Regions from separate parts of the Streptomyces sp. NPDC017520 genome, predicted to be linked through region 1. Evidence: riboswitches for the same ligand, from Rfam matches in the RefSeq annotation. Region 1 holds a riboswitch; the other holds the start of a gene.

What was found. A riboswitch is a leader RNA that binds a small molecule or an ion and turns the genes downstream of it on or off. The one in region 1 is predicted to bind thiamine pyrophosphate.
Region 2: another riboswitch for thiamine pyrophosphate. It lies ahead of ACH4KB_RS03680 (thiamine ABC transporter substrate binding subunit); the one in region 1 lies ahead of thiO (glycine oxidase ThiO).

What each region holds. Positions count from the first base shown of each region.
Region 1 covers NZ_JBIRKB010000002.1:339,906-347,756, forward strand. The annotation lists gene thiE (thiamine phosphate synthase) at 1-282, opposite strand, end outside; gene ACH4KB_RS05595 (Rv2175c family DNA-binding protein) at 358-723, opposite strand; gene ACH4KB_RS05600 (NAD(P)/FAD-dependent oxidoreductase) at 804-2,045, opposite strand; gene ACH4KB_RS05605 (hypothetical protein) at 2,112-2,453, opposite strand; TPP riboswitch at 2,505-2,617, shown strand; gene thiO (glycine oxidase ThiO) at 2,615-3,835, shown strand; gene thiS (sulfur carrier protein ThiS) at 3,832-4,098, shown strand; gene ACH4KB_RS05620 (thiazole synthase) at 4,101-4,895, shown strand; gene pknB (Stk1 family PASTA domain-containing Ser/Thr kinase) at 5,093-7,024, shown strand; gene ACH4KB_RS05630 (deoxyribonuclease IV) at 7,031-7,851, shown strand, end outside.
Region 2 covers NZ_JBIRKB010000001.1:819,936-827,786, forward strand. The annotation lists gene pyrH (UMP kinase) at 1-161, shown strand, start outside; gene frr (ribosome recycling factor) at 284-841, shown strand; gene ACH4KB_RS03670 (phosphatidate cytidylyltransferase) at 841-1,926, shown strand; gene rlmN (23S rRNA (adenine(2503)-C(2))-methyltransferase RlmN) at 2,035-3,141, shown strand; TPP riboswitch at 3,207-3,323, shown strand; gene ACH4KB_RS03680 (thiamine ABC transporter substrate binding subunit) at 3,405-4,499, shown strand; gene ACH4KB_RS03685 (ABC transporter permease) at 4,580-6,205, shown strand; gene ACH4KB_RS03690 (ABC transporter ATP-binding protein) at 6,211-7,233, shown strand; gene ACH4KB_RS03695 (response regulator) at 7,299-7,851, opposite strand, start outside.

The DNA of each region.
Region 1 (7,851 bases):
GTCGCCCTGGCCGAGGTGGAGCACGTCGGCGCCGATGGCGTGGGCGACGTCGGCGCGGTCGTTCACCGCGAGGAGCTTGCCGTGCCGGCGGCAGGCGTCGGCGAACACGGCAAGGTGCTCCAGCTCCTCGGCGGCCTCCATGCCCTTGTCCCGGAGCTGGACGATGTCGACGCCGGCGGCGAGCACCGCGTCCAGGAAGGCGGGGAGGTCACCCTGGCGCCTGCGGGCGTCCGTGCACAGGTAGAGCCGGGCGTCGGACAGCTGCTCGCGAGGCGTGGACATGGGTGGGCTCCCCCGTGGTCGTGACGGTGCACGGGCCGCGCCGGGCGGCCCGTGCACCGCTTCCTGTCGTGTCGGTCAGACGGCGAGCGCCTGGGCGCGGCGCTTCACCTCCGTACCGCGATTCTCGCTCAGCGCCTGCGCGGGGGTGCCGGGCAGGGTCGGGTCGGGAGTGAAGAGCCACTCCAGCATCTCTTCGTCGGAATAGCCGTCGTCCCTCAGGAGGGTCAGGGTGCCGGAGAGGCCCTTGACCACCTTGTCGCCGTCGATGAAGGCGGCCGGCACCTGGAGCGCCCGGTTCTCACCACGGCGTACGGCGATGAGCTGGCCATCCCTGACCAGCTGCCGTACGCGCGTCACCTGGACATCGAGCATTTCCGCGATGTCGGGAAGGTGGAGCCAGGCGGGGACGAGAGCATCGGTCTTTGCGTCAATCTCGGTCACAGGGACAAGCGTGCCATCCCGGACGGACAGCCGGTACCCGGGCCGACCGTACGGGGGCGGCCCGGCGGGTCACCGGTCCCTCACAGGGCGGCGGACTTCAGCGGCACGGCGGGGTCGGCCACCTTCTCCGGGTCGAGGGCGGCCCCCGACTCGATGAGCCTGCGGCCCTGGGCGAGGTCGCGCGGGCGGCCTACGGCGAGCACGGCCGCCAGCGCGCCGTCGCGCAGCCAGCACACCGACCAGGCGGCGTCAGCCCCGTCGCCGCGCCACACCAGGGTGTCGGCGTCCGCGTGGTGGCCGGCGTACTGCACGAAGCGGCCGAACTGCTCGGACCAGAAGTACGGGACCGGGTCGTAGACGGGGAGCGGCTCCCCGTCCCGTGCGGCCATGATCGCGGCGGCCGCCGTGCGGGGGCCCTGGAGGGCGTTGTCCCAGTGGTGGACCAGCAGGCGTGTCCCGTAGCGGGCGGAGGGGAAGGAGGCGCAGTCCCCGACCGCGTACACATCGGGCAGCGAGGTGCGCAGCGCGCTGTCGGCGGTGACCGAGCCGTCGGGGCCCAGCGCGACCCCGGAGCCGGCGAGCCAGCGGGTGGCGGGGCGCGCGCCGATGCCGACGACCACGGCCCCGGCGGGCAGCACCCGGCCGTCGTCGAGGACGACGGCCCCCTCCTCGACGCGGTCGACCCGGGTCCCGGTGAGGAGTTCGGCGCCGCTGTCGGCGTACCAGGCGGCCATGGGGGCGGCCACCTCGGCGGGCAGGGTGCCCGCGAGCGGGCGGGCGGCGGCCTCGACGACGGTGACGGCGCAGCCCGCGGCGCGGGCCGCGGTGGCGAACTCGGCGCCGATCCAGCCCGCCCCGACGACGACCACGTCGTGCTGCCGGTCCAGGACGGGCCGCAGCCGGGCGGCGTCGTCGAGGGTGCGCAGCAGGTGGACGCCGGGCACGCCCTCGGAGCCGGGCAGGGTGATGGGCTCCGCGCCGGTCGCGAGGACCAGGGCGTCGTAGGACACCGGCCCGTCGGCGGTGTCCAGCACATGGTCGGCGGCGCGCAGGGCGGCGACGTCCAGGCCGAGGCGCAGGGTGATGTCCAAGGCCTCGAAGTCGACGTCGAAGGCCGAGTCCTCGGCCTTGCCGAGCAGGACGGCCTTGGACAACGGCGGCCGGTCGTAGGGCTGGTGGGGTTCGGCGCCGATCAGGGTGACGGGCCCGGTGAAGCCCGCCTCGCGCAGGGCCACGGCGCTCTGCACGCCCGCCATGCCCGCACCGGCGACCACCACGTGCCGTGCCTGCCGCGCCGCCCGCTGTTCCGTCTGCTCGCTCACCCGTCCACCTTAATCACCTGATGGTGCGTCAGACAGAGGGGTGCCGGAGGGAACCCGGGAAGGAGCTCAAGAAGGAAGCTGTTCCACCACGCTGGTGCCGCTGCCCTCCTGGGACTCCCAGACCCACCGCTCCTCCAGCCGCACCCGGCCGTCGGCGAGGTCGACGACCGTGGAGAGGCAGTGCCCGGACGAGGTCGTTCCGTCCTGCTTGAGCTGCACGTAGCGGAAGTCCAGCGCGTCCCCGTCGCGGGTGCCGACGAGATGACCGCGCACCACGTCGCCGCCCGCGTACTCGGCCCAGATCCGGCCGTCCCGCTCGTGGTACGTGAAGCGGGTGCGGGTGCCGACCTGGCCCGGGGCCTGGTCGGCGACGGGTGACAGGACGAGTCCGTCGAGCGAACGGGCCATGACGGGCGCTCCTTTACTGACCGCGGGCGAGGGGGTCTAGGCTGGCCACGGTAGAACACTCGCGGGAGCCCGGACGCACCGGGCTGAGAGGGAGGCTGGCCGGCCTCCGACCGTACGAACCTGCTCCGGGTCATGCCGGCGAAGGGAGGGGCTGGACACCCATGCGCGTCTCGGAGAGAAGCTCCGGATCCGATGCCCTCGTCAAGAGAGGCTCCGGATCCGACGTCCTCGTCATCGGGGGCGGAATCATCGGCCTGGTCACGGCGTGGCGGGCCGCCCAGCGGGGGCTGCGCGTCACGGTCGCGGACCCGGAACCGGGCGGCGGCGCCGCCCAGGTCGCGGCGGGCATGCTGGCCGCCGTCACCGAACTGCACTACGGCGAGCAGATGCTGCTCGGGCTCAACCTCGCCTCCGCCGCCCGCTACCCCTCGTTCGTCGCCGAGCTGGAGGAGGCGAGCGGCCGGGACACCGGCTTCCGGACCTGCGGCACGCTCGCCGTCGCACTGGACTCCGACGACCGGGCGCATCTGCGCGAACTGCACGCCCTCCAGGAGCGTTCGGGCCTGGAGTCGGTCTGGCTGAGCGGCCGGGAGTGCCGCCGCCTGGAGCCGATGCTGGCCCCCGGCGTCCGGGGCGGCCTCCGGGTCGACGGCGACCACCAGGTGGACCCCCGCCGCCTCGCCGCGGCACTGCTGACCGCGTGCGAACGGGCCGGGGTCGCGTTCCGCCGGACGACCGCCGAGCGGCTCACCGTGGCCGGGGGCCGGGCCGCCGGGGCGCTGCTCGGCGACGGTACGGAGTTCGCGGCCGATCAGGTCGTGCTCGCCGCGGGCAGTCTCAGCGGCCGGCTCGCCGGGCTCCCGCCGGAGCTCGTGCCGCCGGTCCGCCCGGTCAAGGGCCAGGTGCTCCGGCTCACCGTGCCCCGGGCGTACGCCCCCTTCCTCAGCCGCACCGTGCGCGCCGTGGTCCGGGGCGGTCACCTCTACCTCGTGCCGCGCGAGAACGGCGAGCTGGTCGTCGGCGCCACCAGCGAGGAGATGGGCTGGGACACCACGGTCACCGCCGGCGGGGTGTACGAGCTGCTGCGCGACGCCCACGAGCTGGTACCGGGCATCACCGAGCTGCCGCTCACGGAGACCCGGGCCGGTCTGCGTCCCGCCTCGCCCGACAACGCCCCGCTGCTCGGCCCGACCGCCCTGCCCGGTCTGCTGCTCGCCACCGGCCACCACCGCAACGGCGTCCTGCTGACGCCCGTCACCGGGGACGCGATGGCCGACGTCCTGACCACCGGCGAGCTGCCCGAGACGGCCCGCCCCTTCGCCCCCGGCCGTTTCGAGACCGCCGTCCTCGCCGCCCCCGTACCCCAGGAGCAGCCCGTATGACCCAGCAGTACGCCGTACCGGAATCCGGCGCCACCGTCTCCGTCCCGGTGTCCGCCGCCACCGTCTCCGTCTCGGTGAACGGGGAAGTCCGCGCCGTTCCCGCCGGGACGGATCTGGACGCCCTCGTCGCCACGCTGACCCCGGCCCGCTCCGGGGTCGCCGCCGCCGTCAACGAGAGCGTCGTCCCGCGCGGCCAGTGGGCCGCGACGAGGCTCGGCGAGGGCGACCGCGTCGAGGTCCTGACCGCCGTACAGGGAGGCTGACCATGTCCGACGACGTCTTCACGCTGGGGCCCACCACGTATCGCTCCCGGCTGATCATGGGCACCGGCGGGGCCCCGAGCCTGGACGTGCTGGAGCGCTCGCTGATCGCCTCCGGCACCGAGCTGACCACGGTCGCGATGCGCCGGCTCGACCCGACCGTGCGGGGTTCGGTGCTCTCGGTGCTGGAGCGGCTCTCCATCCAGGTCCTGCCGAACACCGCCGGCTGCTTCACCGCGGGCGAGGCGGTGCTGACCGCCCGGCTGGCCAGGGAGGCGCTCGGCACCGACTGGGTGAAGCTGGAGGTGGTGGCCGACGAGCGGACCCTCCTGCCCGATCCGATCGAGCTGCTGGACGCGGCCGAGGTCCTGGTCGACGACGGGTTCACCGTGCTGCCCTACACCAACGACGATCCGGTCCTGGCCCGGAAGCTGGAGGACGTGGGGTGCGCGGCGATCATGCCGCTCGGCTCCCCCATCGGCTCCGGGCTCGGCATCCGCAACCCGCACAACTTCGAGCTGATCGTCGAGCGGGCCGGGGTGCCGGTGATCCTCGACGCGGGGGCCGGGACCGCCTCGGACGCGGCGCAGGCGATGGAGCTGGGGTGCGCCGCTGTGATGCTCGCCTCGGCGGTGACCCGGGCCCAGGAGCCGGAGCTGATGGCGGGTGCGATGCGTCACGCGGTGGAAGGCGGCCGGCTCGCGTACCGGGCGGGCCGGATTCCGCGCCGCCACTTCGCCGAGGCGTCCTCGCCGGTGGACGGGCGGGCGGCACTCGACCCGGAGCGGCCGGCGTTCTGAGCGCCGGTACGTCATCGGGGGCGCCGCCCCCGAACCCCCGCTCCTCAATCGCCGGAGGGGCTTGAATCGCCCCCGGACGGGCCGGAAGCCCGGGCGCGCGGCCGAAGGACGTGTCCCTGTCACGGATCGGCTGCAGAACGGCCCCGGGTACGCCCTCGCCCGTCCGGGGTGTCGGCGGCGGCTCGTAGACTCTCGGGGTGGACACGACCCTCCAGGACCCTCTCGTCGGGCAGCTGCTCGACGGCCGGTATCGCATTGAGGCGCGCATCGCCGTCGGCGGGATGGCCACGGTCTACCGGGCCGTGGACACCCGCCTGGACCGGGTGCTCGCCCTCAAGGTGATGCACCCGGCGCTCGCCACCGACGTCTCGTTCGTCGAGCGCTTCATCCGTGAGGCCAAGTCGGTGGCCCGCCTGGCGCACCCCAATGTCGTCGCGGTCTTCGACCAGGGCGCCGAGGGCGCGTATGTCTACCTCGCGATGGAGTATGTGGCGGGCTGCACCCTGCGCGACGTGCTGCGCGAGCGCGGGGCCCTCCAGCCCCGGGCGGCGCTGGACATCCTGGAGCCGGTCCTCGCCGCGCTCGGCGCCGCGCACCGCGCCGGGTTCGTGCACCGGGACATGAAGCCGGAGAACGTCCTGATCGGGGACGACGGCCGGGTGAAGGTCGCCGACTTCGGACTGGTCAGGGCGGTCGGCACGGCCACCGACACGACCGGCTCCCTGCTGGGCACCGTGTCGTATCTGGCCCCCGAGCAGATCGAGCACGGCGACGCCGACACCCGCAGTGATGTGTACGCCTGCGGGGTCGTGCTCTACGAGATGCTGACCGGCGTCAAGCCGCACACCGGCGAGAACGCCGCCCAGGTCATCTACCGGCACCTCAACTCCGACGTCCCGGCCCCGTCCGCCGTCGTGCCGGGGCTCCCGGTCGCGCTGGACAGCCTGGTGGCGAGCGCGACCGCCCGCAATCCCGAGGTGCGCCCGCACGACGCGGTACTGCTGCTGGCCGAGGCGCGTGAGGCCCGTGCCACGCTGACCGACGCCGAGCTGGACGCCGTCCCGCCGGGGGCCCTGTCGGATGCCCATGACGGCGCGGACGACCGTACGAGCGTGATCCCGCGGGCCCTCCCGGCGGACGGCGACGGGGGCGGAGTGCACCGCACCAGCCGGCTGGTGATGGAGCCCGCCGGCCCCGCCGCCCCCCGGCGCGGGGCCGGTCGTCGCGGCCCGTTCGGCGGGCCGCACCGCAAGCTGATCACCGTGCTCGCCGCCGTACTGCTGACGCTGGGCATCGGGACGGGCGTCTGGTACATCAACTCCGGGCAGTTCACCCAGGTCCCCTCGCTGCTGGGCCAGACCCAGCAGACCGCCGAGAAGCGGCTCTCCGACGAGGGGCTCGGGCTGAAGGGCGTGGAGCGGGTCTTCAGCGACACCGTCGAGCGGGGCTCGGTCGTGAGCAGCGACCCCGCCTCGGGCGACCGGATCCGGGGCAACGGCTCGGTGAAGCTCGTCGTCTCGCGGGGTCCGGAGATCGTGCGGGTGCCCGATGTGGCGGGCCGTTCCCTCGCGGACGCCCGGCGCTCCCTGAAGAAGGTGGGCCTGGCCCCCGGGATGGTGACCAGACAGTTCAGCGAGGACGTGGCCCGCGGCGAGGTGATCCGCACGGATCCCCGCGCGGGCACCGACCGCACCCCGGACACGGCCGTGGCGCTCGTCGTCAGCAAGGGCGCCCCGATCGACGTCCCGGACGTCACGGGGCTCTCCGCCGAGGAGGCCACCGCCGAGCTGGCGGCCGAGGGGCTGAAGGCCGAGGTGCTGCCGGGCCGGGTCCACTCCGCCGAGGCCGAGGGAGATGTGGCCGAGCAGTCCCCCGGCGGGGGCACCGAGGCCGCCGAGGGCGACACGATCGAGCTGACCGTCTCCAAGGGCCCCCGGATGCTGGACGTCCCGGACGTCACCGGCCGGGACGTCGACGAGGCGCGGAGCACCCTGGAGGAGGCGGGCTTCGACGTGAAGGTCGACCGGCCGTTCCTCTCCTTCAGCGACACGATCGCGAGCCAGTCCGTGGACGGCGGCGAGCAGGCCCCGGAGGGGTCCACGATCACGATCAAGACCAAGGGGTTCTAGAACCAGATGCACACGCTGCGCAACCCGGTGGGCGGACACGTTCCGGTCGCCGGCGGTCTGGCCAAGGTCGGCCTGGAGTACGCCCGGGAGCTGGCGGCGGAGACCGTGCAGGTCTTCGTGGCCAATCCGCGCGGCTGGGCCACGCCCGCCGGGAACCCGGCGCAGGACGAGCTGTTCCGGGCCGGGTGCCGGGCGGCCTCGATCCCGGCGTACGTCCACGCCCCGTATCTGATCAACTTCGGCTCGCACACCGAGGCGACGGTCGAGAAGTCCGTGGAGTCCCTGCGCCACTCACTGCGGCGGGCCCGGGAGATAGGCGCGCTGGGTGTGGTGGTGCACACCGGTTCGGCGACCGGCGGACGGCCGCGCGCCGAGGCGCTGGCCCAGGTGCGCGAGCACCTGCGTCCGCTGCTGGACGAGCTGACCCACGACGACTCCCCGGATCTGCTGCTGGAGTCGACGGCCGGCCAGGGCTTCTCGCTCTGCTCGCGGACCTGGGACTTCGGTCCGTACTTCGAGGCACTGGACTCGCACCCGAAGCTGGGCATCTGCCTGGACACCTGCCACATCTACGCCGCCGGGCACGATCTGGCAGGTCCCTCGGGGATGCGGCAGACGCTCGACCTGCTGGTCGACACGGTCGGCGAGGGGCGGCTCAAGCTGATCCACGCCAACGACTCCAAGGACGTCGTGGGCGCCCACAAGGACCGGCACGAGAACATCGGCGCCGGTCACATCGGGGTGGAGCCCTTCCGGGAGCTGCTCGCGCATCCGGCGACCGAGGGCGTGCCGCTGATCATCGAGACGCCCGGCGGCAAGGAGGGGCA
Region 2 (7,851 bases), on a different contig from region 1:
CCCGCAATCTGAAGATCGCCGACGCCACCGCCATCACGCTCTGCCGCGACAACCAGCTCCCGATCCTCGTCTTCGAGCTGACCACCGAGGGCAATATCGCTCGCGCGGTCAAGGGTGAGAAGATCGGCACGCTCGTGAGCGACGAGAGCACCCGGGCCTGACGGCCCCCCAGGATGGACAACGGCCTGCCGGTCGGACACCGTGCAGGTGAGGACGCGACGCAGGACCCGCAGGGCCAGGCGATGACGACGCCTGGCCCACCCAAGACACGCAGGAGCACGTGGTGATCGAAGAAATCCTCCTCGAGGCCGAGGAGAAGATGGAGAAGGCCGTTGTCGTCGCGAAAGAGGACTTCGCCGCGATCCGTACCGGCCGTGCGCACCCGGCGATGTTCAACAAGATCGTCGCCGACTACTACGGCGCGCTGACCCCGATCAACCAGCTGGCCTCGTTCTCGGTTCCCGAGGCGCGGATGGCCGTCGTGACGCCGTTCGACAAGACCGCGCTGCGCAACATCGAGCAGGCGATCCGTGACTCCGACCTCGGCGTCAACCCGAGCAACGACGGCAATATCATCCGGGTGACGTTCCCCGAGCTCACCCAGGACCGCCGCAAGGAGTACATCAAGGTCGCCAAGACCAAGGCCGAGGACTCCAAGATCTCGATTCGCTCCATCCGCCGCAAGGCCAAGGAGACCCTCGACAAGCTCGTCAAGGACAAGGAGTCCGGCGAGGACGAGGTGCGCCGCGCCGAGAAGGAGCTTGACGACACCACCGCGAAGTACGTCGCGCAGGTGGACGAGCTGCTCAAGCACAAGGAAGCCGAGCTGCTCGAAGTCTGATGAACGACTCTTCCTGGGGCGCCCCGCAAGGAGCCGGTTACTGGGGCACGCCTGAGATGAGGGCTGCCCCGGCGGGTCCGGCCCACGATGTGCATGGCGCCCAGCAGACTCGGCCCATGCCCAACGTGCCGGACGTTCCCGACGCAGGTAGAGACGCACAGAGCCGCGAGGACCGGGACAGGGAAGCCGCTCACGTCAGCGGCCCCCTGTTCCGTGACGAGAAGCCGCAGGAGCCCATGTCCACCCCGCTGCCGCCCCCGCCGCAGAAGAAGCGCGCGGGGCGTGATCTGCGTGCCGCCATAGGGGTGGCCGTGGGTCTCGGCGCCGTCATCGGCGTCTCGCTGTTCATCGTGAAGGCCGCCTTCGTCGGCGTGATAGTGGCCGCGGTCGTCGTCGGCCTCTGGGAGCTGACCTCCCGCCTCCAGGAACGCAAGGACATCAAGGCGCCCCTGGTGCCGTTGGCCGTCGGCGGAGCCGCGATGGTCGTCGCGGGTTACGCGCGAGGTCCCGAGGGCGCCTGGATCGCGATGGCCCTGACCGCTCTCGCGGTGCTGGTCTGGCGGATGACCGAGCCGCCCGACGGGTATCTCAAGGACGTCACGGCCGGGGTCTTCGCGGCGTTCTACGTACCCTTCCTGGCCACCTTCGTCGCCCTGATGCTGGCGGCGGACGACGGTTCGTGGCGGGTCCTGACCTTCCTGATCCTCACCGTGGTCAGCGACACGGGGGCGTACGCGGTCGGCTGGCGCTTCGGCACGCACAAGCTCGCCCCGCGCATCAGCCCCGGGAAGACCCGGGAGGGCCTGTTCGGAGCGGTCGCCTTCGCGATGGTCGCCGGCGCGCTGTGCATGGAGTTCCTGATCGACGACGGCGCCTGGTGGCAGGGACTGCTGCTCGGCCTCGCGGTCGCGGCCAGCGCCACCCTCGGCGACCTGGGCGAGTCCATGATCAAGCGGGACCTCGGGATCAAGGACATGGGCACCCTGCTCCCCGGCCACGGCGGCATCATGGACCGGCTGGACTCGCTCCTGCCGACCGCGCCGGTCGTCTGGCTGCTGCTGGTGCTGTTCGTCGGCTCCGGCTGACCGCCTCGGCACCACGGCACCCGTCTCACCTGCACGTTTCACGAGTGAGGGTCCGTCGTCCACAGGGCGGCGGGCCCTCGCCCGTCTGTCTGCGACACTGGATGAACCATGCCTAAGCCCGGAGAACTCACTTTCGTCGCGCCCCGCGGATCCAAGAAGCCGCCGCGGCACATCGCCGACCTCACGCCCGCAGAGCGCAAGGAAGCGGTCGCCGCGACCGGTGAGAAGCCGTTCCGCGCCCAGCAGCTCTCGCAGCACTACTTCGCGCGGTACGCGCACGACCCGGCCGAGTGGACGAACATCCCGGCCGGATCGCGGGAGAAGCTCGCCGAGGCGCTGTTCCCCGACCTGATGTCCGTGATGCGGCACATCAGCTGCGACGACGACACCACGCGCAAGACCCTGTGGAAGCTGCACGACGGGACGCTCGTCGAGTCCGTCCTGATGCGCTACCCCGACCGCGTCACGATGTGCATCTCCTCGCAGGCCGGCTGCGGTATGAACTGCCCCTTCTGCGCCACCGGGCAGGCCGGCCTCGACCGCAATCTGTCGACCGCCGAGATCGTGCACCAGATCGTCGACGGCATGCGCGCCCTGCGCGACGGCGAGGTGCCCGGCGGGCCCGCGCGGCTGTCCAACATCGTCTTCATGGGCATGGGCGAGCCGCTCGCCAACTACAACCGCGTGGTCGGCGCGATCCGTCGCCTCACCGACCCGGAGCCGGACGGTCTCGGCCTCTCGCAGCGCGGGATCACCGTCTCCACCGTGGGCCTCGTCCCGGCCATGCTGCGCTTCGCCGACGAGGGCTTCAAGTGCCGGCTCGCCGTCTCGCTGCACGCCCCGGACGACGAGCTGCGCGACACGCTTGTCCCCGTCAACACCCGGTGGAACGTCCGCGAGGTGCTGGACGCCGCCTGGGAGTACGCGGAGAAGTCCGGCCGGCGGATCTCCATCGAGTACGCCCTGATCCGGGACATCAACGACCAGGCATGGCGGGGCGACCGGCTCGGCCGGCTGCTCAAGGGCAAGCGGGTGCACGTCAACCTGATCCCGCTGAACCCCACGCCCGGCTCGAAGTGGACCGCCTCGCGGCCCGAGGACGAGAAGGCGTTCGTCGAGGCCATCGCGGCCCACGGCGTGCCCGTCACCGTCCGGGACACCCGCGGTCAGGAGATCGACGGGGCCTGCGGGCAGCTGGCGGCCTCCGAGCGCTAGCCTCGCCCGGACACCGGACGGGCGGCCGAAATCCGCCGGTGTAGCCTGGGCCCGAAATCAACTTCATATTCCGACAGGGGAGCGCCACAGCGCTGAGAGTGCGGCACCAAGGACAGGTTGGCCGCAGACCCTCTGAACCTCGCCCGGGTCATTCCGGGTAGGAAGTTCGGACCTTACTCAAGCTGTTGCGCCCTGCCCGCTTCCGGTTCGCCGGACAGCGGGCGGGGCCGCGTCTCTTCCTGGTCACCTCCAGGAGGAATCACATGAACACCACCACGAAGTACGCGGCGACCGCGCTCGCCGCCGCTCTCGGCGTCACGCTGCTCGCGGGCTGCGGCGACGACGGTTCCGCCGGCTCCGGGGAGTCCAAGGGCCCGGCCTCCAAGACCGTCACCCTGGTCAGCCACGACTCCTTCAACGTCTCGGACAAGGTGCTGAAGGCGTTCACGAAGGAGACCGGCTACAAGGTCGAGATCCTCAAGAGCGGCGACGCCGGGGCCGCGCTCAACCAGGAGATCCTCACCAAGGGCTCCCCGCGCGGCGACGTCTTCTTCGGCGTCGACAACACCCTGCTCTCCCGCGCCCTCGACAACGGCCTGTTCACCGCGTACGAGGCCAAGGGCCTGGACACGGTCGCGGCGGACACGCAGACGGACGAGAAGAGGCGGGTCACGCCCGTCGACACCGGCGACATCTGCGTCAACTACGACAAGAAGTACTTCGCCGACAAGAAGCTCGCCCCGCCGAAGACCTTCGAGGACCTGCTGAAGCCCGCGTACAAGAACCTCCTCGTCACCGAGAACGCCGCGAGCTCCTCGCCCGGCCTCGGCTTCCTCCTCGGGACCATCGCCGCCCAGGGCGAGGACGGCTACGAGGCGTACTGGAAGAAGCTGAAGGCCAACGGCGTCAAGGTCGTCGACGGCTGGGAGCAGGCTTACAACGAGGAGTTCTCCGGCTCCGCGGGCGGCAAGAAGACAGGCGCCGACCGGCCGCTCGTCGTCAGTTACGCCTCCAGCCCGCCCGTCGAGGTGCTCTACGCCGACCCGCAGCCCAAGGAGGCCCCCACCGGGGTCGCCACCGGCACCTGCTTCCGGCAGACCGAGTACGCCGGACTGCTGACCGGGGCGAAGAACGAGGCGGGCGGCAAGGCACTGCTGGACTTCATGATCAGCAAGACGTTCCAGGAGGACATGCCGCTGAACATGTTCGTGAACCCGGTCGTGAAGGACGCGACCCTTCCCGAGCTGTTCACGAAGTTCGGCGAGGAGATCGACACGCCTCCCACCGTCGCGCCCGAGAAGATCAGCGCCAACCGTGAGCAGTGGATCCAGTCGTGGCAGTCGCTGGTCCTGAAGTAGAGCCCGGGGCGAAGACCGCCGAGGCCGCCCGGGCCCGACGCGGGCCCGGGCGGCGCGGGGCCGCGCTGCGGCTCGGCCTGATGGCCGTGCCCGTCGCGTTCTTCGCGGTGTTCTTCGCCTATCCCGTGACCGCGATCGTCGGCCGCGGGCTCAAGGCCGGAGGCGACTGGCAGTTCGGGCGGATCGGCGAGGTGCTGGCCCGCCCGGACATCCTCGACGTCCTCTGGTTCACCACCTGGCAGGCCCTCGCCTCGACCGCGCTCACCCTGCTGATCGCCCTGCCCGGGGCGTATGTCTTCGCCCGGTTCGACTTCCCCGGCAAGCAGCTGCTGCGGGCGGTCGTCACGGTGCCGTTCGTGCTGCCCACCGTCGTCGTCGGCACCGCGTTCCTGGCGCTGCTGGGGCGGGGCGGGCTCCTCGACGAACTGTGGGGCGTCCGGCTGGACACCACCGTGTGGGCGATCCTCCTGGCCCACGTCTTCTTCAACTACGCCGTGGTCGTGCGGACGGTCGGCGGGCTCTGGTCCCAGCTGGACCCCCGGCAGGAGGAGGCCGCCCGGGTACTCGGCGCCGGACGGTTCGCCGCCTTCCGCCGGGTGACGCTGCCCGCGCTCGCCCCGGCCGTCGCCGCCGCCGCGCTGATGGTCTTCCTCTTCACCTTCACCTCCTTCGGCGTCGTACAGATCCTCGGCGGACCCGCCTACGCCACCCTGGAGGTGGAGATCTACCGGCAGACCGCGCAACTGCTGGACCTGCCGACGGCCGCCGTGCTGACCCTGGTGCAGTTCGCCGCGGTCGGTGCGGTCCTCGCCGTGCACGCCGTGACCGTACGCCGCCGGGAGCGGGCGCTGAAGCTCGTCGACCCGGCCCAGACCTCCCGCCGGCCGCGCGGCGCCGGGCAGTGGGCGCTGCTCGGCGGTGTCCTGCTCACCGCGCTGCTGCTGATCCTGCTGCCGCTCGGGGTGCTGGTGGAGCGCTCGTTCGACGGAGCGGACGGGACCGACGGATACGGCTTCGGCTACTACCGGGCCCTCCAGTCGGCCGGGTCCGGCGGCTCCTCCACCTTCCTGGTCCCGCCGCTGGAGGCCGTCGGCAACTCCCTGCGGTACGCGCTCGTCGCGACGCTCATCGCTCTCGTCGTCGGAGGCCTCGCGGCGGCGGCCCTGACCCGGCGGGCCGGGCCGCTGGTCCGCGGCTTCGACGCGCTGCTCATGCTGCCGCTCGGGGTGTCCGCCGTCACCGTCGGCTTCGGCTTCCTGATCACCCTGGACGAGCCGCCGCTCGACCTGCGGACCTCCTGGATCCTGGTCCCGCTGGCGCAGGCGCTGGTCGGCGTCCCCTTCGTCGTACGGACCATGCTGCCCGTGCTGCGCGCGGTCGACGACCGGCTGCGGGAGGCCGCCGCCGTGCTGGGGGCCTCCCCGCTGCGGGCCTGGCGGGAGGTCGATCTGCCGCTGGTGCGGCGGGCGGTGCTGGTCGCGGCGGGCTTCGCCTTCGCCGTCTCCCTCGGGGAGTTCGGCGCGACGGTCTTCATCGCGCGGCCGGACAACCCGACCCTGCCGGTCGCCGTGGCCCGGCTGCTGGGCCGGTCGGGGGAGCTCAACTACGGGCAGGCGATGGCCCTCAGCACGATCCTGATGCTGGTGTGCGCGGTGTCGCTGCTGCTTCTCGAACGTATCCGCACCGACCGATCCGGGGAGTTCTGAACGACATGCTGAGCTTGCGGGAAGCCACCGTGCGGTTCGGGAAGCGGACGGCGCTGGACGCGGTCGACCTGGAGGTCGCCGACCACCGGATCGTCTGCCTGCTCGGTCCCAGCGGCAGTGGGAAGTCCACCCTGCTCCGGGCCGTCGCCGGGCTCCAGCCCATGGACGGCGGCCGGGTCCTGCTGGCCGGACAGGACCAGAGCGGCGTCCCGGTGCACCGGCGCGGCCTCGGCCTGATGTTCCAGGACCACCAGCTCTTCCCGCACCGGGACGTCGGCGCCAACGTCGCCTTCGGGCTCCGGATGCACGGCGTCGGGCGGGCCGAGACCGGGCACCGGGTCCGCGAGCTGCTGGAGCTGGTCGGTCTGCCCGGCGCCGAACGCCGCGCGGTCGCCGCGCTGTCCGGAGGTGAGCAGCAGCGCGTCGCGCTGGCCCGCGCGCTCGCCCCGCGCCCGAAGCTCCTGATGCTGGACGAGCCGCTCGGCCAGCTCGACCGCAGCCTCCGCGAACGGCTGGTCGTCGAACTGCGCGCCCTTTTCCAGGAGTTGGGCACCACCGTGCTGGCCGTCACACACGACCAGGGCGAGGCGTTCGCGCTCGCCGACCGGGTCGTCGTGATGCGGGACGGCCGGATCGCGCAGGAAGGCGGCCCGCTGGACGTCTGGCAGCGCCCCGCCTCCGCGTTCGTCGCCCGGTTCCTCGGCTTCGACAACGTCACCCCGGCGACCGTGACCGGCCCGGCCGCCGCCACCGCCTGGGGCAAGGTCCCGGTGCCCGAGGGCTCCTCGCAGGGCGAGGTGGATCTGCTGGTCCGGCCCGCCGGCGTCCTGATCGGCGCGCCCGAGGACGGCCTGCGCTGCACGGTCGGTGTCCGCACCTTCCGGGGGAACCACGTGACCGTACGCCTGACACCCGAGAACGCGCCGGTGCTGGAGGCCGAGTGCGCCCTGCGGGACACCCCGGACGAGGGTGCGGTCGTGGGCGTCCGCTTCGACGCGGCGGAGACGGTGGTGCTGGCGGCGGAGTGAGGGGACGAGCGGTCGCCGCCACCCCGCTTCCGCCGCCCGCCATGGTCGCCGGGACCCGCCGGCCGCTAAGGCTGCCGGGTCCCCGCCACCACCAGCCCCAGTTCGTACGCCAGGATCACCGCCTGCGCCCGGTCCCGCAGCCCCATCTTCGCGAACAGCCGGTTGATGTGGGTCTTCACCGTGTGGTCGGTGATGGTCAGCCGGTCGGCGATGGCCGCGTTGGACAGGCCCCGCGCGATCAGGACGAGCACCTCCGCCTCGCGCGCGGTCAGTCCGTCGACCGAGCGCGGCGGGGGAGCGCTGACCCGCTGCCGGGTGAACTCCGCGATGAGCCGCCCGGTGATCTCGGGTGCCAGCAGGGCGTGGCCGTCTGCCACCACCCGTACCGCGTGCAGCAGTTCGGGGAAGGTCGCGTCCTTGAGCAGGAATCCGCTGGCTCCGGCGGTGAGGGCGTCGTACACGTACTCGTCCAGGCCGAACGTCGTCAGCATCAGTGCCCTCGTCGCCCCGCCCGACGTCGCGACGATGCCGCGCGCCGCGTCGATGCCGCTGAGCTTGGGCATCCGGATGTCCAACAGCGCCACGTCGGGCCGTAGTTCGGCCGCCCTGAGCACGGCC